DNA from 3 places in the Streptomyces sp. NPDC090045 genome. Region 1 is predicted to be linked to each of the others. Evidence: riboswitches for the same ligand, from Rfam matches in the RefSeq annotation. Region 1 holds a riboswitch; each other region holds the start of a gene.
The links. A riboswitch is a leader RNA that binds a small molecule or an ion and turns the genes downstream of it on or off. The one in region 1 is predicted to bind cobalamin.
Positions count from the first base shown of each region.

Region 1 (6,962 bases):
GGGGTGTTCTTCTACCCGGCGCAGGCCACTCCCCTGGTCGTGGCCCTGAAGGCCGCGGCCGAGGGCAAGCCGCTGCCCGCGGGCACGACGCCGACCGAGATGAAGCGGCTGCTGACCGGCGGCGCGGCTGCCGAGCCCGCCTCGGACAACAGCACGGCCGTCTTCTGGGCGGTGGCGTGCGGGGACACCGGCAGCTGGCCCCGCTACACGGAGCAGTACGAGCGGGACGCGGCGAAGGACAAGGCGAGGTACCCGCTGTACGGGGACTTCGCGTCCAACATCAAGCCGTGCGCCTTCTGGGACCGGCCGGTCGAGGCGGCCACGCCGATGAACAAGAAGGCGAACGTGCTGACCGTGCAGAACGAGTGGGACTCACAGACCCCGCTCGTCAGCGGGCAGGGCCTGCACCGCGCGCTCAAGGGCTCGCGGATGGTGCTGGCGGCCGGCGGTGAGGGCCACGGGGTGTACCTCGCCGACCCCACCTCCTGCGCCAACGCGCCGGTCCACGCGTACCTGACCACGGGCAAGCTGCCCGCCCAGGACGTGACCTGCCAGAACCCGGCGAGCGCCGCCGAGCAGCGCGGGGCCGTGGTCCCGTCGAAGCCGCTGCCGATCCCGGCCGGGCCCGGGCGGTTCTGACACCGTCCGGACGACGCCAGCTCGGCCGGACGGACGAATGGCCGGACGAACGGGCGAGTGGACGGTCAAGCGCGGGACGCCTCCGCGGCAGCCTTGATACGGCGGCCGAAATCGGGGGCGTCCTTGCGCGCGGCGCTCGCCGCGAGGCCGACGAGCAGCTTGCCGAGGCCGTGGCCGTGCAGGGTGTTGAAGATCCGGACCCGGGTGCGGCCGCCGGGGAGGGCTTCGAGGTCGTAGCCGCCCTCGGCGGTGACCAGGTTCTTGCTCTGCTCGGTCCAGCGGATCAGGTGCGGCGGGTCGAAGCCGACGATGCGGAACTCGCGGGCGGTCTTCATCCCGGCGTCCTTGACCGTGCTGCGGAAGACCGTGCCGAGGGCCGTGGGGCCGTCCGGGACCCTGGTGATCTCCTGGACGCGCGGACTGAAGTCCGGATCGTTGCGCCCGTCGGCGAGGTAGGCGAAGACCTCCTCGACCGGCCGGTCGATCTCGACGCTCGCCTCGAACTGTCCGGACATGTCAGCTCCTCGGTGTGACTGCACCTGTGATCCACGATCCCAGAACGCCACCCGGTGCGCGCGCCGGGGGCGAGTACCGGTGATCGCTGGTGGGACCGGGGCGCCTGCCCCTACGATGCCTCTGGTCAGGTACATGCCCGACCCATAACTGAATGCCTGCGCGACTGGGGGAAGCCGGTGTGATTCCGGCGCTGACCTGCAACCGTGTGCGGCGCATCCGCGTCGCGAGTCGGACAACCCAGCGTGTGGTGCGTACGGCTTCCCACTGTCACGGTCTGCAGCACGAAGCCCTGAGCCCAGGCTCACCGCTCACCTGTGTCCGCTTTCCCGGGCCCGGGACCGCGGTGTTGCCCAGGGCGATCGGGGCCGGCGGCGCACGACCTCGAGTTCACGCCAGGAAGGCACTCCATGCGCCAGACCCTCGCCCGCCGCGCCCTGATCACCACGGCGGCCCTCGGGCTCGCCCTCGCCACGGCGCCGGCCGTCGCGCACGCCGAGGCCGCCCCGAACACGAACAAGAAGATCAACGTGTCCCTCACCGTGCAGGGTCCCGACGGTCTGCTGTTCAAGGGGAAGGTCAACACCAAGGGACACGACGTCACCACGGCGACCGGCGGCACGCACAAGTGCGACGGCACCAACGGGGCGGCGAACCCGACGGCCGTGCCCACCCCGACGGCCGCGCTCGACGACGCCGCCCGCCGGAACTACTTCGCCTGGGACGGCACCTGGTACGCGTCCTTCGACGACTTCTCGGTGGACTCCATCAAGAACGTCAGCGGCGGCGGATCGGCCTACTGGAGCATATCGGTCAACGGCACCCCGACCCCGGTCGGCGGCTGCCAGTTCAAGCTGAAGGCGGGCGACGAGGTGGCCTTCACCTGGACCGCCTTCTAGAGCAGGCCGGAGGAAGCGTCCGCCGGGACGGAGCGCCTCCCGACGGGAGCGCGGAGCGGCTCACCGGGCCGCTCCGCGCTCCTTGTCCGTGCCGCCGGGGTCCCTCAACCCCGCAGCGGCACCACCGGGTCCCTCATCAGCCCCGGTCGTATGTGTGGAACCCGCGGCCGCTCTTGCGGCCCAGCAGCCCCGCCTGCACCATCCGCTGCAGCAGCGGGGGCGGGGCGTAGAGCGGCTCCTTGAACTCCTCGTACAGGGATTCCGCGATGGCCGCGACGGTGTCCAGGCCGATCAGGTCGGCGAGCTTGAGCGGGCCCATGGGGTGGGCGCAGCCCAGCTCCATGCCGGTGTCGACGTCGGCGGCGGTGGCGAAGCCGGACTCGGCCATCCGGATGGCCGAGAGCAGGTACGGGACCAGCAGCGCGTTGACGACGAAGCCGGCCCGGTCCTGCGACTGGACCGTGGTCTTGCCCAGGGATTCCCGGGCGAACGACTCGACCGCGGCCAGTGTGTCCGCCGAGGTGTGGAGGGAGGAGACCACCTCGACCAGGGGCAGGACGGGGACGGGGTTGAAGAAGTGCAGTCCCACGACCCGGTCGGCGCGGCCGGTGGCCATGCCCAGCCGCATGATCGGGATGGCGGACGTATTGGTCGCCAGAATGGCTTCGGGGTCCTCGACGATCTTGTCGAGGGCGGTGAAGATCTCGGTCTTGGCCTCGGGGTTCTCGGTGACGGCCTCGATGACCAGCTGCCGGTCGGCGAGGTCCTCCAGGTCTCCGGTGAACACCAGCCGGGCCAGGGCGTCCTCGGCGGTGAACCGGTCCAGCTTGCCCCGCTGGACGGCGCGTTCGAGGGAGACGGCCACCCGCTCGCGGGCGGCGCGGGCCGCGGTGGCATCCGCCTCGGCGACGACGGTGTCCAGGCCGGCGCGGGCGCAGACCTCGGCAATGCCGGCTCCCATCTGCCCGCCTCCGACGACCCCGACGCGCAGGACCCGGGTCGGCTGCCGGGCCGGGGCGCTCACGCGGTCACCTGCACGGCGGCGGTGCGGACCAGGTGGCGGGTGTACGCCTCGGGGGTGAAGAACGCGGGCAGCTGCACCGAGAGCGCGGTGTCGACGAAGACCTCACGGGCTTCGAGGACCAGGGCCTGCGGGTCCTCGGCCTCCAGGGCGGCGCACTCGGCGTCGAGGAGATCGGTGAGCGTGCGCCGGTCGACGCGGTCGTGGCGGAGCCACTGCCAGATCTGCACGCGCGCGATCTCGGCCGTGGCGGCGTCCTCCATCAGGCCGTACAGGGCGACGGCGCCGCTGCCGCGCAGCCAGGCGTCGAAGTAGCGCAGGGCCACGGCCACGTTGGAGCGGATGCCCTCGGAGCTCGGCGGAGCGGCGATCCGGCGGACCGACAGCAGATCGGCGGCGGCCACTTCGACGTCCTCGCGCGTCCGCTCCAGCTGGTTCGGCCGCTCCCCCAGCACCCCGTCGAACACCTCGCGGCAGACGGGGACGAGTCCGGGGTGGGCGACCCAGGAACCGTCGAAGCCGTCTTCGGCCTCCCGCTCCTTGTCGAGCCGGACCTTGGCGAGGGCGGCCGTGTTGGCCTCGGCGTCCTTGCTGGGCACGTGGGCGGCCATGCCGCCGATGGCGTGGGCGCCCCGCTTGTGGCAGGTGCGGACGAGCAGTTCGGTGTACGCCCGCATGAACGGGGCGGTCATGGTGACCTTGGCCCGGTCCGGGAGCTGGAAGTCGGTGCGGTGGCCGAAGGTCTTGATCAGGCTGAAGAGGTAGTCCCAGCGGCCCGCGTTCAGCCCGGCGCTGTGCTCGCGCAGCTCGTGGAGGATCTCCTCCATCTCGAACGCGGCGGTGATCGTCTCGATCAGAACGGTGGCCCGGACCGTGCCGCGCGGGATGCCCAACAGCTCCTGGGCGAACAGGAAGATGTCGTTCCAGAGCCGGGCCTCGTACCGGTTCTCCAGCTTGGGCAGGTAGAAGTAGGGGCCGTGCCCGGCGTCGATCTGGCGCTGCGCGCAGTGGAAGAAGTACAGGCCGAAGTCCACGAGCGAGGCGGACACGGGCCGGCCGTCGACCTCCAGGTGCTCCTCGGTGAGGTGCCAGCCGCGCGGGCGCACCATGATGGTCGCGAGCTCCGTCCCGAGGCGGTACTCCCTGCCCTCCGGGGTGGTGAAGTCGATGCGCCGCTCGATGGCGTCGAGCAGGTTCAGCTGGCCGCCGATGACGTTGTCCCAGGTGGGCGCGGTGGCGTCCTCGAAGTCGGCCATCCACACCTTCGCCCCGGAGTTGAGGGCGTTGACGGCCATGCGGCGCTCCGGCGGGCCGGTGATCTCGACCCGCCGGTCCGTCAGCCCGGGCGCGGGCGGGGCGACCCGCCAGTCGGGGTCGGTACGCACGCCGACGGTGGCGCGGGAGAAGTCCAGGGGCGACCCGGCGACCAGATGGGCGGCGCGGCGGCGGCGCTCCTTGAGGATCTCCAGGCGGCGGTCCGCGAAGGCGGCGTCGAGCCGGCCGATGAACTCCAGGGCCTCGGGGGTCAGGATCTCCTCGTGGCGCTCACCCAGCGCGCCGAGGACCTGGACACTGCTGGTCAGGGGCGTGTGTGACATGCGGTTCTACTCCTCGGCGTGGGGCGGCCGGCGCCCGGGGCCGCGAGGGCCCCGGGCGCCGTCGGACGGCGATCGGAAGGCGATCGGAAGGGGCCGGCGGGAACCGCCGGGCCTCGCGCTCCTAGTGGAACTGCTCCTCCTCGGTGGAGCCGGAGAGCGCCGTCGTGGAGGAGGCCGGGTTGACGGCGGTGGAGACCAGGTCGAAGTAGCCGGTGCCGACCTCGCGCTGGTGCTTGACCGCGGTGAACCCGTGCTCCTGGGCGGCGAATTCGCGCTCCTGGAGGTCGACGTAGGCGGTCATGCCGTGCTCGGCGTAGCCGCGGGCGAGCTCGAACATGCCGTGGTTGAGCGAGTGGAAGCCGGCCAGGGTGATGAACTGGAAGCGGTAGCCCATCGCTCCCAGCTCCCGCTGGAACTTGGCGATCTGGTCGTCGTCCAGCGCCGCCTTCCAGTTGAAGGAGGGCGAGCAGTTGTAGGCGAGCATCTGGTCCGGGTGCTCGGCGTGGATCGCCTCGGCGAACTCGCGGGCCTGGGCGAGGTCCGGGGTGCCGGTCTCGACCCAGATCAGGTCGGCGTACGGGGCGTAGGCGAGGCCTCGGGCGATGACGGGCGCCATGCCGTTCTGCACGCGGTAGAAGCCCTCCGCCGTGCGCTCCCCCGTCACGAACTGCGCGTCGCGCTCGTCGACGTCGCTGGTCAGCAGGTTGGCGGCGAGGGCGTCCGTACGGGCGATGACCAGGGTGGGGACATCGGCGATGTCGGCGGCCAGGCGGGCCGCGTTGAGGGTGCGGATGTGCTGCGCGGTCGGCACGAGCACCTTGCCGCCCAGGTGGCCGCACTTCTTCTCGGAGGCGAGCTGGTCCTCGTAGTGGATGCCGGCCGCACCCGCCGCGATCATCGCCTTGGTCAGCTCGAAGGCGTTGAGCGGGCCGCCGAAGCCGGCCTCGGCGTCGGCGACGATCGGCGCCAGCCAGTCGGTTGTGTCGCCGCCGCCCTCGGCGGTGGCGATCTGGTCGGCGCGCAGCAGCGCGTTGTTGATCCGGCGCACCACCTGCGGCACCGAGTTGACCGGGTAAAGGCTCTGGTCGGGGTAGGTGTGGCCGGCCTGGTTGGCGTCGGCGGCGACCTGCCAGCCCGAGAGGTAGATCGCCTGCAGCCCGGCCCGGACCTGCTGGACGGCCTGGCCTCCGGTGAGCGCGCCGAGCGCGTGGACGTAGTCCCGCTCGTGCAGCTGGCGCCACAGGCGCTCGGCTCCGCGCCGGGCCAGGGTGTGCTCCTCGCGGACGCTGCCGGAGAGCCGCACCACGTCCTCGGCGGTGTAGGTGCGCTCGATCCCGGCCCACCGCGGGTCCGTGGCCCACCGCTGTTCGAGCTGCTGGGCCGCCGCCGTCGTGTTCGCCTCTGCCATGACCGTCACCGTCTCCATGAATCGCTTGATCTGCCAATGTTCTGGTCAGCTGTGCAAGGTGCTGGCACCGTGTGCCTCAATGTGGGATCGCGGCCGCCGGACCGACCCGTAGGCCGAACGGAGCAATGTTGCCGAGCCGCCGAGCCGGAACCGCCGGGATCTCCGACATTAGGGCATGAATCGCGCCCGGAGCGTCCGTCTCGGCCGCCGGGTCCGGCGGGCCGCAGGACAGACTCTGACAGTGGCACCGAGTGCCATCAAGGAGGGACGGATGCCAAGTTCTGCCAATCTTCACCGGCGGTTTTGCCAAGTTTGCAAACGTCGGCGGGGCGCGGATCCCGCGTAGGGTTACGGCTGTCCCCGGCACCCGAGGAGCAGGCGAGGAGCACGGTGAGCAAGACGTACGCGGGCGCGCGGCTGCGGCGGTTGCGCGAGGAACGGCGGATGAGCCAGGCGGAGCTGGCGCGCGTCCTCGCGATCTCGCCCAGCTACCTCAACCAGATGGAGCACGACTCGCGCCCGCTCACCGTCCCGGTGCTGCTGCGGCTCACCGAGGCGTTCGGCGTCGACCCGGGCTTCTTCTCGGAGCGCGACACCTCCCGGCTGGTGGCCGACCTGCGCGAGGCGCTCGCCGCGGAGGTCGCCGAGGCCCGGGTGTCCGCCTCGGACCTCGCGGAACTCGCCACCCGGATGCCCGCCGTCGCCTCGGTCCTGCTCGACCTCGGCCGGCGCGGCCAGCTGCTCGCCGAGCGGCTGGCCGGGGCCGCGGACGGCCGGGACGGCGCGCTCGACCTCCCGCGCTCACCGCACGAGGAGATCCGCGAGTTCTTCTACCGGCGGCAGAACTACCTGCACGACGCCGACCTCGCCGCCGAGGAGCTGGC
Region 1 is NZ_JBIVFA010000009.1:82,380-89,341, reverse strand. Features, by position in the region: gene ACIPYQ_RS23665 (alpha/beta hydrolase) at 1-639, shown strand, start outside; gene ACIPYQ_RS23660 (SRPBCC family protein) at 705-1,154, opposite strand; cobalamin riboswitch at 1,272-1,415, shown strand; gene ACIPYQ_RS23655 (DUF4430 domain-containing protein) at 1,563-2,051, shown strand; gene ACIPYQ_RS23650 (3-hydroxybutyryl-CoA dehydrogenase) at 2,188-3,075, opposite strand; gene aceB (malate synthase A) at 3,072-4,670, opposite strand; gene aceA (isocitrate lyase) at 4,792-6,078, opposite strand; gene ACIPYQ_RS23635 (short-chain fatty acyl-CoA regulator family protein) at 6,469-6,962, shown strand, end outside.

Region 2 (6,962 bases), on a different contig from region 1:
GTCGTGGCTGCTGCGGTGGTCGGCGACGGCATGCTGGACGAGGGACCGCGCGTCGGTGTTCTCGTAGAGGAACGTGGCGGAGACCCTGGCCCGTTCGGCGACGGCCCGGACGGCCAACCGGCCTCGCTCTCGACGGAGTTGGCCGATCGCCTTCTCGACTCGGGTGAGCTTGTCCTGGGGTGGACGGGCCAGCCGCTACTGGCACACGCTCAGAGGTCGACTGCCCTGAGTCACTGCGAGAAAACCGCAGTTCAGAAGGCATGCACTTCCCCTCACAGCGACTGATCTGCGGGCCGGCTACCCCTGCGTCTCCCCCGAACTCCGGCGGGCCCTGGAACACGTGGCCTTCCACGATCTCCACCGGCACCTGGGCGAGGAGGCGGCCGCGGAGATTCCGGACGTGACCCGGAACCTCATCGACGAGGCGTCGGCGTACGTCCTGTTCTCCCTGACCCTGCTCGACGTCTTCGGCGAGGGTGACCTGGCCCGCCGCCGCGACGAGGCGGCGTCACGGGGCCCGGAAGGGGACCTGGACCTCCTGGGCCAGGCCCGTCAGGAGCTGGAGGTGTCGCCGTACAGCGCACGGCAGTTGATCGGCTCCATCCGCACGGCGTGGCGGCTCGCGGACGGCCCGGCCGCCGGTCTCCCGCCGACGGTCCCGCCCGCCCGCAGCCCCGACTGCCCCCGCCACCCGCGACCCGCGACCCGCGAACTGAGGCCGTCCGGAGGCCGGGGCGGCCGGGGGGACCGGCCTCGCGGGTAGGGTGTGAGCGCAGCTGGTTCGCACCCGTCAGCCGGACGGGGTGCGTCGTAAGAGGGAACCCGGTGGGAATCCGGGACTGCCCCGCAGCGGTGAGCGGGAACGACCGCCGTCATACGCACTGGGACCGGATCCGGTCCTGGGAAGCGACGGCCAGTAGGTGCCCGCCGGGAGACCGGCAGGCGTGCCCGCGAGTCCGAAGACCTGCCACTGCCCGCATGACGAAGCGTCGTGCGGGGGCCCGGGCACGCCTCCCCGGGACCTTTCTGCCGCGACTCGCGAAGGAGAGTTGACGTGGCCGACCAGACCGTCACCACCGCTGGGTGCGTTGAGCACGACACCGGCTTGCCCTATCTCGACGTCGACATCGAGGTCCCGGGGCTGATCCCCTCGTAGACGACGGGCCGCCCGGCGGGCCCGTGCAACGCCCTGCCCCCAGGCGCCGTGGTGCACCGTGCGGGGACACCGCCTTGCCGTCCCCGCGAGCCGTGGCGCGATGCACCGCGCTCGGCTCCGTGCGCCCGTTCGCTCCCGGGCCCCTGTGCGCCCTGCGCCCTGCGCCCCCCGACGGGGCGTCAAGAACATCCGAACCATCCGCGGTGAGAGGACCACCACCCATGCCCCGCAACCACCCGAAGGCCGTGCTGTCCGCGCTCGCCGTCGCCCTGCTGATATCCGGCTGCGGAGGCGGCACCACGCCCTCCGCCGCCCCCTCGCCGGGCACGACCGCCGAGGGCTTTCCGGTCACGGTCACCAACTGCGGGGTGACGAGCACCTATCGGCGTCCGCCGCAGCGCGCGGTATCGCTGAACCAGCACGCGACCGAGGTGATGCTGGCGCTCGGTCTGGAGAAGTCGATGGTGGGGACGGGCTATCTCGACGACAAGATCCTCCCCGAGTACCAGGCCGCCTACGACGGCGTGAAGGTGCTCTCGAAGGAGTACCCGTCCTTCGAGGCACTCCTGGAGGCCGAGCCCGACTTCGTCTACGGCGGGTGGTCCTCCACCTTCGACGAGAAGGAGGGACGCAGCCGGGCCGCCTTCACCAAGGCCGGGATCAACACCCGCCTCAACACCGAGGAGTGCCCCACCGGCCCGGTGGACGTGGCCGCCATGGACGAGGAGATCCGCACGGTCGCCAAGATCTTCGGCGTGCCCGAGCGGGCCGAGGAGCGGCTGGGGAAGCTGCACGCCACCCTCGACAAGGTCGAGACCGGGCTCGCCGGCGTCACCCCCGTCAAGCTCTTCGTGTACGACAGCGGCGACAAGACGGCCTTCACCGCGGGCGGCAAGGGCATCGGCAACGAGATGATCCGGCGGGCCGGCGGGGTGAACCTCTTCGCCGACCTGGACAAGGCCTTCGGCGACGTCTCGTTCGAGCAGGTGGCGCAGCGCGCCCCCGAGGCCATCGTCATCTACGACTACGGCGACCAGTCCGTCGAGGACAAGAAGAAGTTCCTGCTCGCCCATCCGGCGCTGAAGGACGTGCCCGCGATCAAGAACCAGCGGTTCGCGGTCCTGCCGCTGTCCTCCACGGTGGTCGGCGTGCGGGTGCCGGCGGCCGTCGAGTCGCTGGCGCGTCAGCTCCACCCGGGCCTCGTCCAGTGACCGGGGCGAAGGCCCCGGCACCTGTGGGGGCCGGCCTGCGCGAGGAGGCCCGGCCAGGCCTCCGCGAGGAAGGCCGGCCCGGCCCCGCGCGGCGCCCCGGGATCCCGTACGCCGTCGTGCTGGCCCTCCTGGGCGCGCTGGTGGCCGGCGCCGCCACCGCCGGCATCGCGGCCGGCTCGATCAGCGTCCCGGCCGACCAGGTGTGGGGCATCCTGCTGCACCGCGTGCACCCGTCCCTCGCCGAGCCGACGTGGACCCCGGTGCGCGAGACGATCGTCATGGACGTCCGCCTGCCCCGGGTGCTGCTGGCCGGGGTGGTCGGCGCGGGTCTGTCGGTGGCCGGCATGGCACTGCAGGCACTGGTCCGCAACCCGCTGGCCGATCCGATGCTGCTGGGCGTGTCCTCGGGCGCGTCGGTCGGCGCGGTGCTCGTCCTCGTCCTGAACCTGACGGTGTTCGGGCTGTTCACCCTGCCGATGGCCGCGTTCTGCGGGGCCCTGGCCGCCCTGGTCGCCGTCTACTTCCTGGCCCGCTCCGGCGGCCGGATGACGACGGTACGGCTGGTCCTGGCGGGTGTGGCCACGGCCGAGGTGCTGTCGGCGCTGGCCAGCTTCCTGATCGTCACCTCGAACGATCCGCACAAGACGCAGTCCGCGCTGCGCTGGATGCTCGGCGGTCTGGCCGGCACCACCTGGACGACGGTGTGGATCCCGGTCGGTGCGGTCCTGCTCGGGACGGCCGTCCTCCTCGGTGTCTGCCGTCCGCTCAACCTCCTGCTGGCCGGCGAGGAGGCCGCTGCGGCCCTCGGTCTGGACGTGCACCGGTTCCGCGGCGCCCTGTTCACGCTGGTGGCCCTGATGATCGGCACGATCGTCGCGGTCAGCGGGCAGATCGGCTTCGTCGGCCTGATCATGCCGCACGTGGTGCGGCTGCTCGTGGGCGCCGACCACCGCCGCGCGCTGCCCGCCGCGGCGCTCCTGGGTGCGGCGTTCCTCATCTCCGCCGATCTGGCCGCGCGCACCCTCATGAGCCCGGAAGAGATACCGGTGGGCATCCTCACCGCCCTCGTCGGCGGCCCCTTCTTCCTCTGGCTGATGCGACGGAAGGCCGCCCGGTGACCCACCGACCGACCGGAGAGCCCGGATCCCTGCGCGCCGAGGACGTCAGCGTCGTGGTGAACGGCAAGGCGCTGGTCCACGAGGCGTCCCTGCACGTGGCACCCGGCGAGATCGTGGGCCTCGTCGGCCCCAACGGCGCCGGCAAGTCCACCCTGCTGCGCACCTTCTACCGGGCGGTGCGGCCCACCTCGGGCCGGGTCCTCCTCGACGGCGAGGACGTCTGGCGGATGCCGGGCAAACGCCTCGCCCAGCAGCTCGCGGCCGTACTGCAGGAGACGTCCGGGGACTTCGAACTGACCGTGTACGACGTGGTGGCGATGGGCCGCACCCCGCACAAGCGGGCCTTCGCCGGCGATGACGCGGACGACCGCGACATCATCACCCGGTCCCTGGCGGAGCTGCGCGTCGACTCCCTCGCGCACGCGCCGTTCGACCGGCTGTCGGGCGGGGAGAAGCAGCGGGTCCTGATCGCCCGCGCGCTCGCCCAGCGCACGGGGACCATGGTGCTGGACGAACCGACCAACCACCTGGACCTGCGGCACCAGCTGGACGCCCTGCGGCTCGTGCGAAGGCTCGGCGTCACCGCCGTCGTCGCGCTGCACGACCTGAACCTCGCCGCGGCGTTCTGCGACCGGATCTGCGTGATGACGGGCGGCCGCGTCGTCGCCACCGGCACGCCCGCGGAGGTGCTGACGGCGCCTCTGCTGTCCGAGGTGTACGAGGTCGAGGCCGAGGTCATCGAGCATCCGCGCACCGGGGTGCCGTTCGTCAGCGTCCTGCCAGGCCACGAAGGGCCGGCCGACGGGGCGCCGGAGGGAGGCGAGCCGGCCGTTCGCCGGGACTGATCGGTACGCCGCTCACGCGACCCTCGCGGCCGTGCGGGCAACGGGGTGCAGGGCCGCGTACTCCAGCGGCGCCGACGGGTCGATCGAGACGTCGAGCTGCGCCGGGGCCGAGCCCGCCCGCACCAGGAGGTCGCCGACGGCGGCGATCATCGCCCCGTTGTCGGTGCACAGGGTCAGCGGAGGCACCCGCAGTTCGACGCCGGCCGCCGCGCACCGCTCCTCCGCCAGCGCGCGCACCCGCGAGTTGGCGGCGACCCCGCCCACCACGACGAGCGTCCGCACTCCGTACTCCCGGCAGGCGGCCAGGGCCTTGCGGGTGAGCACGTCCGCCACGGCCTCCTGGAGGGAGGCGGCGCCGTCGGCCAGCGGGATCTCCTCGCCGCGCAGGCGGTGCTGCTCGGCCCAGCGCGCGGCGGCGGTCTTCAGCCCGGAGAAGGAGAAGGCGTACGGGGCGTCTCCCTGACGCGTGAGCGGGCGCGGGAACGCCACCGCGCAGCCGTTGCCGCCGCGGGCGGCCCGGTCGATGGCCGGCCCGCCCGGATAGGGCAGGCCGAAGACCCGGGCCACCTTGTCGAAGCACTCCCCGGCCGCGTCGTCCACCGTGTCGCCGAGGTGCAGGATCGGATCGCGTACGAGGTCCCGTACGAAGAGCAGCGAGGTGTGCCCGCCCGACACGATCAGCACCATGCACGGGTTCGGGAGCGGCCCGTGCTCCAGGGTGTCGGCGGCGACGTGTCCGGCCAGGTGGTGCACTCCGTACAGCGGCACGCCGGCCGCGTAGGCCAGGGTCTTGGCACCGGCCAGCCCGACCTGCAGCGCACCCGAGAGTCCCGGTCCGGTGGTGACCGCGACCGCGTCGATGTCGGAGATCCGCAGCCCCGCCTGGTCCAGGGCCTCCCGTACGACGGGGTTGAAGGCGTGGAGGTGGGCGCGGGCGGCGATCTCCGGCACCACCCCGCCGAACCGCGCGTGTTCGTCCATGCTCGACGCCACCACGTGCGCGAGCAGCCGGCCGTCGGACACGATCCCGGCACCGGTCTCGTCACACGACGACTCGATGCCCAGCACCACAGGAGAGCCCACCAGAACCTCTTTCGCGCGCATTCAGTAGTTGCAAATTTCTCGCAATAAGGTACGCCGCCGGAAGGGGTTCGACGCCAACGGGTGTCGGCGGGAACTCGCACCGCACCGCGCACGACTACCTCTCCGGCGGCTCCCGCACGGATGACCGCGACGGGCACAGCGCCGTACACGTACCCAGGATCTGGAGAGCCGATGACCGGAAGGCAACCCGAGTCCCGCCCCCGCCCCGCCTGGCCCCGTTGGGCGCCGCCGCCGGCCCTGGCCGGGTTCGTCGTGCTCCTGACGGCCGTGTTCGCCCTCTCCTACGGGGTGGGATCGGCCGCCGGGCCGGTCGCTCCCGGCCTGCACCGGACCGGCACCGATGGGGGATCCGGCGGCGGTATGGGCGGCATGGGCGGTACGCATCCGGGGAGCGGGCGGTGACCGCGGACGCGGTGGGCTCCACCCTGACCACGACCGATCTGACCGTCGGCGGTATGACGTGCGCGGCCTGCGTGAACCGGGTGGAGAAGCGGCTGGCGCGGCTCGACGGGGTGACCGCGACGGTCAACCTCGCGACCGGGAAGGCGCGGGTGAGCCATCCGCCCGCCGTGACGGTCCAGGACCTGGTCGCGGCGGTGGAGCGCGCGGGGTACACCGCCGAGCCGCCCCCGGCGCCCGTACCGCCCGAGGACTCCGCGCCTGCGGAGCAGACCGCTGACGGCGAAGGCAAAGGCGAAGGCGAAGCCGGTGAGGGCGAGGGTGAGGGCGAACGCCTGGAGCGCGAACGGCTGTTGATCACCGTGCTGCTCTGCCTCCCGGTCCTCGTGCTGTCGATGGTGCCCGCCCTGCAGTTCCGCAACTGGCAGTGGCTGTGCCTCACTCTCGCCGCTCCGGTCGTCGTGTGGAGTGCCCTGCCCTTCCACCTGCGGGCGGTACGCGGGCTGCGGCATGCGGCGGCCACCATGGACACGCTGGTCTCCCTCGGGGTCGCCGCCTCGTTCTCCTGGTCCCTGTACGCGCTGTTCCTCGGCGGCGCCGGCGATCCGGACATGCGGATGCCGTTCACCTTCCTCCCCTCGGCGGGAGGGGAGGTCGCGCACGTCTACCTGGAAGCCGCCGTCGGCGTTCCCCTGTTCGTCCTGGCCGGCCGCCATCTGGAGGCGCGGGCCCGGCGCGGCACCGGCGCGGCCCTGCGCTCGCTGGCCGGGCTCGCCGTCAAGGACGTGACCGTACGGGAGGACGGCACGGAGCGGCGGATCCCCGTGGAACAGCTGCGCGTGGGGCAGGAGTTCCTCGTGCGGCCCGGCGAACGGGTCGCCACCGACGGTGTGGTGGTCACCGGCAGCTCCGCCCTGGACCTGTCCCTGGTCACCGGTGAGAGCGATCCCGTGGAGGTGGGGCCCGACCGGAAGGTGGTGGGCGCCGCCGTCAACGCCGGCGGTCTGCTCCTCGTACGGGCCACCGCGGTCGGCGCGGACACCCAGCTCGCCCGGATCACCCGCATGGTCACCGAGGCCCAGGCCGGCAAGGCGCGGGCCCAGCGGCTGGCCGACCGGGTGGCCGGGGT
Region 2 is NZ_JBIVFA010000013.1:25,629-32,590, forward strand. Features, by position in the region: gene ACIPYQ_RS29325 (DUF6262 family protein) at 1-192, opposite strand, end outside; gene ACIPYQ_RS29330 (hypothetical protein) at 341-763, shown strand; cobalamin riboswitch at 761-987, shown strand; gene ACIPYQ_RS29335 (ABC transporter substrate-binding protein) at 1,378-2,367, shown strand; gene ACIPYQ_RS29340 (FecCD family ABC transporter permease) at 2,469-3,485, shown strand; gene ACIPYQ_RS29345 (ABC transporter ATP-binding protein) at 3,455-4,330, shown strand; gene tsaD (tRNA (adenosine(37)-N6)-threonylcarbamoyltransferase complex transferase subunit TsaD) at 4,343-5,401, opposite strand; gene ACIPYQ_RS29355 (hypothetical protein) at 5,606-5,836, shown strand; gene ACIPYQ_RS29360 (heavy metal translocating P-type ATPase) at 5,890-6,962, shown strand, end outside.
Region 2: another riboswitch for cobalamin. It lies ahead of ACIPYQ_RS29335 (ABC transporter substrate-binding protein); the one in region 1 lies ahead of ACIPYQ_RS23655 (DUF4430 domain-containing protein).

Region 3 (6,962 bases), on a different contig from region 1:
CGGGGACGGCACCGGCTTGCGGGTCCGCTACGTGCCGTACAACGGCGGCGGTACGGTCCCCGGCGATCTCATAGCCCGCGGCTCCCGGCCCCGGATCGCCGTCACGCTCGGAACGGTGGTGACCGCTTTCGCGGGCGTCAACCCCGTCGCCCGGGTGATCGCCGAGGCCGCCTCCGTCGACGCCGAGTTCCTGCTCGCCGTCGGCGACACCGACCTGAGCCCGCTCGGCACCCTTCCCCCCAATGTCCGCCCCCTGCCCTGGGTGCCCCTGGCCCAGCTGCTGGACACCGCCGACGCGGTCGTGCACCACGGCGGCTCCGGCACCATGCTCACCGCCGCGGCCCGCGGTGTTCCCCAGCTGATCCTCCCGCAGGGCGCCGACCACTTCATCAACGTGGATGCCGCGACGGGCCTGGGCTTCGCCGTCCGCGCGAGCGGCGAGGGCGTGGACGCCGCCCTGCTCGGCCGCCTCCTCACCGACGAGGACCTCCGCAAGGGCGCCGCCGCCATCCAGGCCGACATCACCGCGCTCCCCTCCCCCACCGACCTCGTCGCCTCCTTCGAGGCGCTCGGATAGCACCGGCCCCGGCCTCGGGGTGCCGCCCCGCACCGCGAGGCCGGACACGGTCGGTCACCCGCTCCCGAACACCGGGTACGGGACGTACGTCTGCCGGTCGGGGTCCACCGCGAGGCGCCCTCCGGCCGGCGGCCGGGCCCGTTGGACGCAGTCACGGCGCTCACAGATCCGGCACCCGAGCCCGATCGTGGTCGCGGCCCCCGGATCCGCCACGGCGAGCCCCTCGGCGTAGACGAGACGGCCGGCATGACGCAGCTCGCAGCCCAGGGCGACGGCGAATTCGGCCCGGTGCGCACAACGCGCTGATCCGCCCGCTCGGCGTCTACACCGGTCCGCCGCAGCGGCCGCTGTCCCGGGCGTTCTGACACCGGGCGCGGGGGCCCGTACGCGGACCTCCGGGTGCGGGGGCCCGTACGCGGACCTCCGGGTGCGGGGGCCCGTACGCGGACCTCCGGGGGCCGGGGCCCGTACGCGGGTCCCCGCCCCCGGAGGGGATCAGGCGCCCCAGCGCAGGGCGATCGTGTCGCCCACGTTGATCACCTTCTCGCGGAGGGCGCCGGCGAAGGCGGAGCCGTCGACGCTGACCTTCCAGGTGTTGCCACCGCTGTTGGCCTTGCCGTTGACGTTCGTGAGGGTGCCGGTGCCGGACGACGGGGTGACGCTCGTGACGCAGCCCGCCGGGGTGGCACCGCTGGTGGCCGCGTTCAGGACGTCGCCGAGGGTGGTGGTCGTACCGGTCGGCGTGAAGGCCACCGAGCAGACCTTGAGGCTGCCCGCGCCGTCGTCGACGGTCAGGGCCAGCCTGGTGGCGGTGCCGGCGGTGAAGGTGGACTGGGCGACCCACTGCGGGGCGCCGGGGGTGACCGGGACGGGCGGGGCCGTGGTGAAGCCGCCGCCGGCCACGGCGCGCAGCGCGTCGATGGAGGCGTACGCGGTCGGGGCGGTGTCGGCCGGCTTGTACTTGAAACCGCCCGCCGGGTTGTACTGGTTGGCGATCAGGAAGTCGATCGGGGTCTTGCCGTTGGCGGTGAGGAAGTCGCCCGTCTGCGGGTTGATGCCACAGGCGTTGAGGCCGGCGACGCCCCAGCCGTTGGAGCTGGTGTTGACCCCGTACAGGGAGTTGAAGGCCCCGGTGTTGGCGACGAGCTTGCTCTTGAGGAAGTTCTTGGCCTGGACGACGTCGGCGTCGGTGTTGGGGACGCCGGAGACGCACAGGGCGGCCATCGCGGCGCCGGTCATGTCGACGTCGCTCGCGGAGTTGAGGACGGTGGGGTTGCCCTCGGCCTTGTTGTAGGTCCAGCCGCCGTCGACGTGCTGGTTGGCGCGGATGCGGGTGACCATCGCGTCCGTGAGCGCCTGCGGAACGCGGGCGCCGCCGGCCTGGGTCTTGGCGCCGCCCAGCGAAAGGGCCGCGAAGACGGTGCCGTTGAAGTTTCCGGAGGGGCCGAAGTAGCCCGCCTCGGCGGTCTGCCAGTAGGAGTAGACGTGCGCGATGAGGTTGCGCGAGGCCGACACGCGGGCCGGGTCGATGCCGGCGGCGTACGCGTTGAGGGTGCCGCGCTCGAAGTCGGTGACCACCGGGGAGGCCGAGGGCCAGCCCGCCGTGGACAGCAGGTTCCGGTAGACGGTGCGGGCGTTCTTCGTCGTGTCCCCGCCCGGGGCGACGTCGACGACCGCGGTGCCGGCGGCGGCGAAGGTGCTGAACGCCCACTCGTTGGACAGGCCGGCGCCGGCGTACGAACCGTCGGCCGCCTGCAGCGACTTGAGGTAGGCGACGCCGTTCGTCTTGGACGTGGCGATCTGCGCCGGCGACGAGGTCGCGAAGGCGGGCAGCGCGGTGAGGGCGAAGGCGCCGAGCGCGGCGGGCACCGCGAGCGCGAGGCGGCGGGACGTACGGGGACGGGACATGGCCTGCTCCTGGAATCGGCGGACGCCGGCCGTCCCGGGCACCACGCGATCGCCGTACGGACGCACGGCCGGGCATGCCGGGGGCCGCCGTCCGGAACGCGTGGTACGGCTGCTGTGCTGCATCGCCGTTTGGGCATTCGGGCTCGGAAACGGCCCCCGCCGCCCCCACACCGCTGCGCGTCAGCTCCGGCATCGCACCGGATTCCCCCATGTGGCAGCCCTGGACGCTACCCGAGTGATCAAGGGACCGCCAGCCACCCGGTGCGTGATGCCGACCGCATCCGTCCGGGTCGGTCCGCTGAGACCCATGCCACCTTGACGCGTCGTCGGGATCCGTGTTGCACTCCGGCTGATAACTGCTCAGTACCAGGGGAAGCCGGTCGAATTCCGGCGCTGACCCGCAACCGTAGGCCCGGTTCGTCCGGGTGAGCCGGAATGCCTGGGGCTGGGTCACAGTACGAAGAGCGCCGTCGCGGATTGCGGTGTGGTCGTCGCAGCCTCTCCATGGCCACAGGGCCGTGCGGGGGTGCATCGCCACGTACGCAGCCGCCCGGCAGAGACGAGGGGCCGCGGTGGGGACCGAACAACAGGCGAAACGGCAGTCGGGGACGAGGCGGCGCTCGCTTTCCCTCGTGACCGCGGCCTTCCTGACGCTCGGTGCGGGAGCGGCCTTCCTCACGGTTCCCCCGTCCGCCCATGCCGACCCGATCGAGCAGTGCACGGCCACCAAGGGTGCCATCGTCGTGGTCGACTTCGGTCCCTTCGGCGGCAAGGTCGAACGCGGCTGCGACACCACGCCGACGACCGGCTACGAGCTGCTGCAGACCGGCGGCTTCACGACGGAGGGCACCGTCCACGACGGCCCGGCCTTCATCTGCCGCATAGGCAAGGGCACCGGTACGCAGTACCCCACGCCGGACAAGGAGAACTGCGTCCTCACGCCGCAGGCCACGGCCTACTGGTCGTACTGGACCGCTTCGCCCGGGCAGCGGAAGTGGTCCTACAGCGAGCTGGGTGCCATGGCCCGGACGCCGAAGGCCGGCGATGTGGAGGCCTGGGTCTACGGCGGTACCGACATCGCCGGCACCAAGGGCAAGCCGTCCTTCACCCCCGACGACGTCCGGGGGTTCACCACCCCCGACCCGACCGTGCCGACGGCCCCGCCCAAGGTGCCCGCCGGTTCGGTCGACGTACCCGCGGCCACCCGCTGGGTCACCGGGATACTGGCGGAGGGGGACCGCGTCGTCGACGAAGGCTCCACCACCCCGAACCATTTCCTCAGCACGGAGGCCGTGTTCGCCCTCACGGCGGCCGACCGCAAGAGCCCGGTGGCGAAGAAGATCGCCGACTTCCTCGCCACGCCCGCACAGACCGACGCCTACGCCTACCCGGCCGGCAAGGACGGCATCCCGGACGCCACCGCCGCGGCCCGGCTCGCGCTGGTCGCCGAGGCCACCGGCAAGGACCCGCGCGCGTTCGGTGGGCACGACCTGCTCGGCGACCTCGTCAAGTACGCCTGCCCGCGCGACATCGGCGACGGCGAGACGATCGAAGGCTGCCTCACCAAGGGCGACTTCCGTACGACGGGACAGGCCGACGCCCAGGCCATGGCCGTCATCGCCCTGGTCAATGCCGGTGTGACGCCCCCGGCCGGCTCCGTGGCCCGGCTGACCGTCCTCCAGTGCGAGGACGGCGGATTCACCAGCGTCCTCATCCGGCCCGGAACCGAGGGTGGGTGCGAGAGCGAGGCCGGCGCCACCGGCCTGATCGCCCTGGCCCTGGAACGGGCCGGCGGACACGAACCGGTGCTCCAGAAGGCGCGCGGCTACCTGAAGAGGTCCCAGCTGGCGGCCGGTGCGTGGCCCGCCGTCTCCTACGAGACCACCGGCAACCCGGCTGCCACCGCCTGGGCCGCGCAGGCACTGCGTGCCCTCGGCGACGAGGCGTTCGCCGACGCCGGCGTCTCCTGGCTCTCCAAGCGCCAGCTCCCGAAGGGCGGATTCGGCTTCGCGGAGGACGACACCGAACCAAGGCTGTACCCCACCGCGACCGCCGCGATCGCGGGCGCCGGCAGCGATCTCGTCACCCTGACCGCCAAGCCGGCCGAACCCCCGACCCCGACCACGCCGCCGGCCGGTGAGGGGCCCGACACGAAGAAGGGCATCGCGTACCTGACCGCCCCGTCCCGGCTGGTCCAGGGCCGTTTCTACGAGAGCCAGCCCGGCTCGGGCTTCGCCGACTACGGCCTGACCATCGACGGCGCGTACGCCCTCGCCGCCACCGGCGGGAACAACACCGCCCTGCGCAACATCGTCGACTTCATGGACAAGGGCGGCAAGGACGGCCAGAAGCGCGGCATCCACGACTGGACCCTCATCGGCACGAAGTACGCGAGCGGCGGCTCCATCGGCAAGACCGCCGTGCTCGCCGAGGCCGTGGGCCGCGACCCCCGCAACTTCGGGGGACAGGACCTGATCGCCGCACTCGCCAAGATCACCTGTCAGGCCAAGACCTCGACCCGCCAGGAGTGCGCGGCCAAGGGCAACTACGCCTACGCCACCTCCGTCTTCAAGCAGTCGCTCGGCGTCATGGCGCAGGTCCGCGCCGGCGAGACGGCCGCCGCAGCCGAGCCGATCGCGTACCTCAAGAGCCTCCAGGACCCCTCCGGCGGCTGGGTCAGCCTGATCGGCGAGCCCAGCACGACCGAGGTCGACTCCACCGCCATGGCGGCCATGACCATCGACCTGCTGCCCGACGCCGCCTCGCAGGCTTCCGTGGACAAGGCGCTGGCCTGGCTCGCGGCGCAGCAGAAGGAGGACGGCGGATTCCAGGGCGCCTCCGGGAACTCCGTCAACTCCGCCGCCCTCGCCGTCCAGGGGCTCTCGCTGGACGCGCCCAAGTACGGCGCCCAGATCGCCAAGGCCCGTAAGTTCCTGGCGAGCCAGCAGAACGGCGACGGCGGCTTCAACGTCGCCAAGGGCGGCCAGCCCGGTTCCGACCTCCGCGCGTCCACCCAGGCGGTCGGCGGCGCCACCGGCATCTCCTTCGGCCTCCTGGCCCGCGACCTCAGCGGCACCACCCCCGAGCCCGTCCCCAGCACGTCCGGAGGTACCTCCGGAGGGACCTCCGGCGGCAACGGCTCGCCCGTCATCGTGACGCCGGGCGAGAGCGACGGCGGCGCGGGTTCCGCCGGCGGCACGGGTTCTGCCGGCGGCTCCGGCGCGGGCAGCGGTCCCCTCGCCTCCACGGGCGCCCAAGTCGGCACGCTCGCCGCCGCCGCACTGGTGTTGACCGTCGGCGGCTGGGGCATCACCCGCGCCGCGAAGCGCCGTCGCCGGACGGGAAGTGGAGCATGAGCTTCAACCGCGCACTGCGGGCCCTCGCCCGTACCGCTGCCGCGCTGGGGCTGACGGTGGCGGCGTTCGCCGCCACGGCGGCCCCGGCCGGGGCCGCCCCGCAGCCCATGGGCCAGTGCACCACCTCCTCGGGCGTCGTCCTCGCCGTGGACTTCAGCCGCTGGGGCGGTCCGGTCTACCGCTCCTGCGGTACGACCCCCACCACCGGCTACGAGCTGCTCAACCAGGGCGGCTGGGCCACGACCGGCACCGGCCACGACGGCCCGGCGTTCATCTGCCGCATCGGCTACAGCGGTTTCCAGGGCGGCAAGCAGTTCCCGACGCCGCAGCAGGACGACTGCGTCCTGACCCCGCCGGCCTCCGCGTACTGGTCGTACTGGCATGCCAATCCGGGCCAGAACACGTGGGAGTACAGCCAGCTCGGCGCCATGCTCTACAAGCCCAAGCCGGGCAGCGTCGACCTGTGGATCTTCGGCGGCACGAACATCGAGGGCACCGAGGGCAAGCCGAGCGTCACCCCGGACCAGCTGCGCGCCAAGAACGCGCAGCCGACGGGCGGGCCCGCGCCCAAGGACACCCGTACGGCGGCGCCGCTGCCGCCGAACGTCAACACCGGTCCCAGGCCGGAGAATCCGGCCCCGGCCGGCTCGACGCCTCCCGCGACGACGGCGCCGCCGCCCAGCCCCTCGGCCTCGGCGTCGGCGAGCCCCACCGAGAGCGCCTCCCCGACGCCTTCCGCGTCGGCGTCGTCCGGCGGTCCGGTGGCCGCGCCCGCCCCCGGTCCCGAGGTGGTCGAGGCGGCGCCCGCCGCCGACGCCGCCCACGACGCGGGCTCGTACCTGCCCGCCGTCGTCACCGGAGCGCTGGTGCTGCTGATCGGCACCGCCGCCGTGTTCGCGGCCAAGCGCCGCCGCCGTACGGAGTAGCGGCGTGTCACGCACCACCACGGCCGCGGCCAGGCCGCCCGCGTCCGGCCTCGCGCCTGACGCGGGCGGCCGCCGTCTGCCCCGCACCCTGCACCCGGTCGCCTGGTGGATCTGGGCCCTGGCCCTGGCCACGGCGGTGAGCCGCACCAACAACCCGCTGCTGCTGTTCCTCGTCCTGGCCGTGCTCGGCTACGT
Region 3 is NZ_JBIVFA010000003.1:225,434-232,395, reverse strand. Features, by position in the region: gene ACIPYQ_RS10015 (nucleotide disphospho-sugar-binding domain-containing protein) at 1-577, shown strand, start outside; partial or broken gene ACIPYQ_RS10010 (short-chain fatty acyl-CoA regulator family protein) at 632-871, opposite strand; gene ACIPYQ_RS10005 (hypothetical protein) at 1,073-2,485, opposite strand; cobalamin riboswitch at 2,617-2,693, opposite strand; cobalamin riboswitch at 2,810-2,947, shown strand; gene ACIPYQ_RS10000 (prenyltransferase/squalene oxidase repeat-containing protein) at 3,058-5,841, shown strand; gene ACIPYQ_RS09995 (hypothetical protein) at 5,838-6,767, shown strand; gene ACIPYQ_RS09990 (energy-coupling factor transporter transmembrane component T) at 6,772-6,962, shown strand, end outside.
Region 3: another riboswitch for cobalamin. It lies ahead of ACIPYQ_RS10000 (prenyltransferase/squalene oxidase repeat-containing protein); the one in region 1 lies ahead of ACIPYQ_RS23655 (DUF4430 domain-containing protein).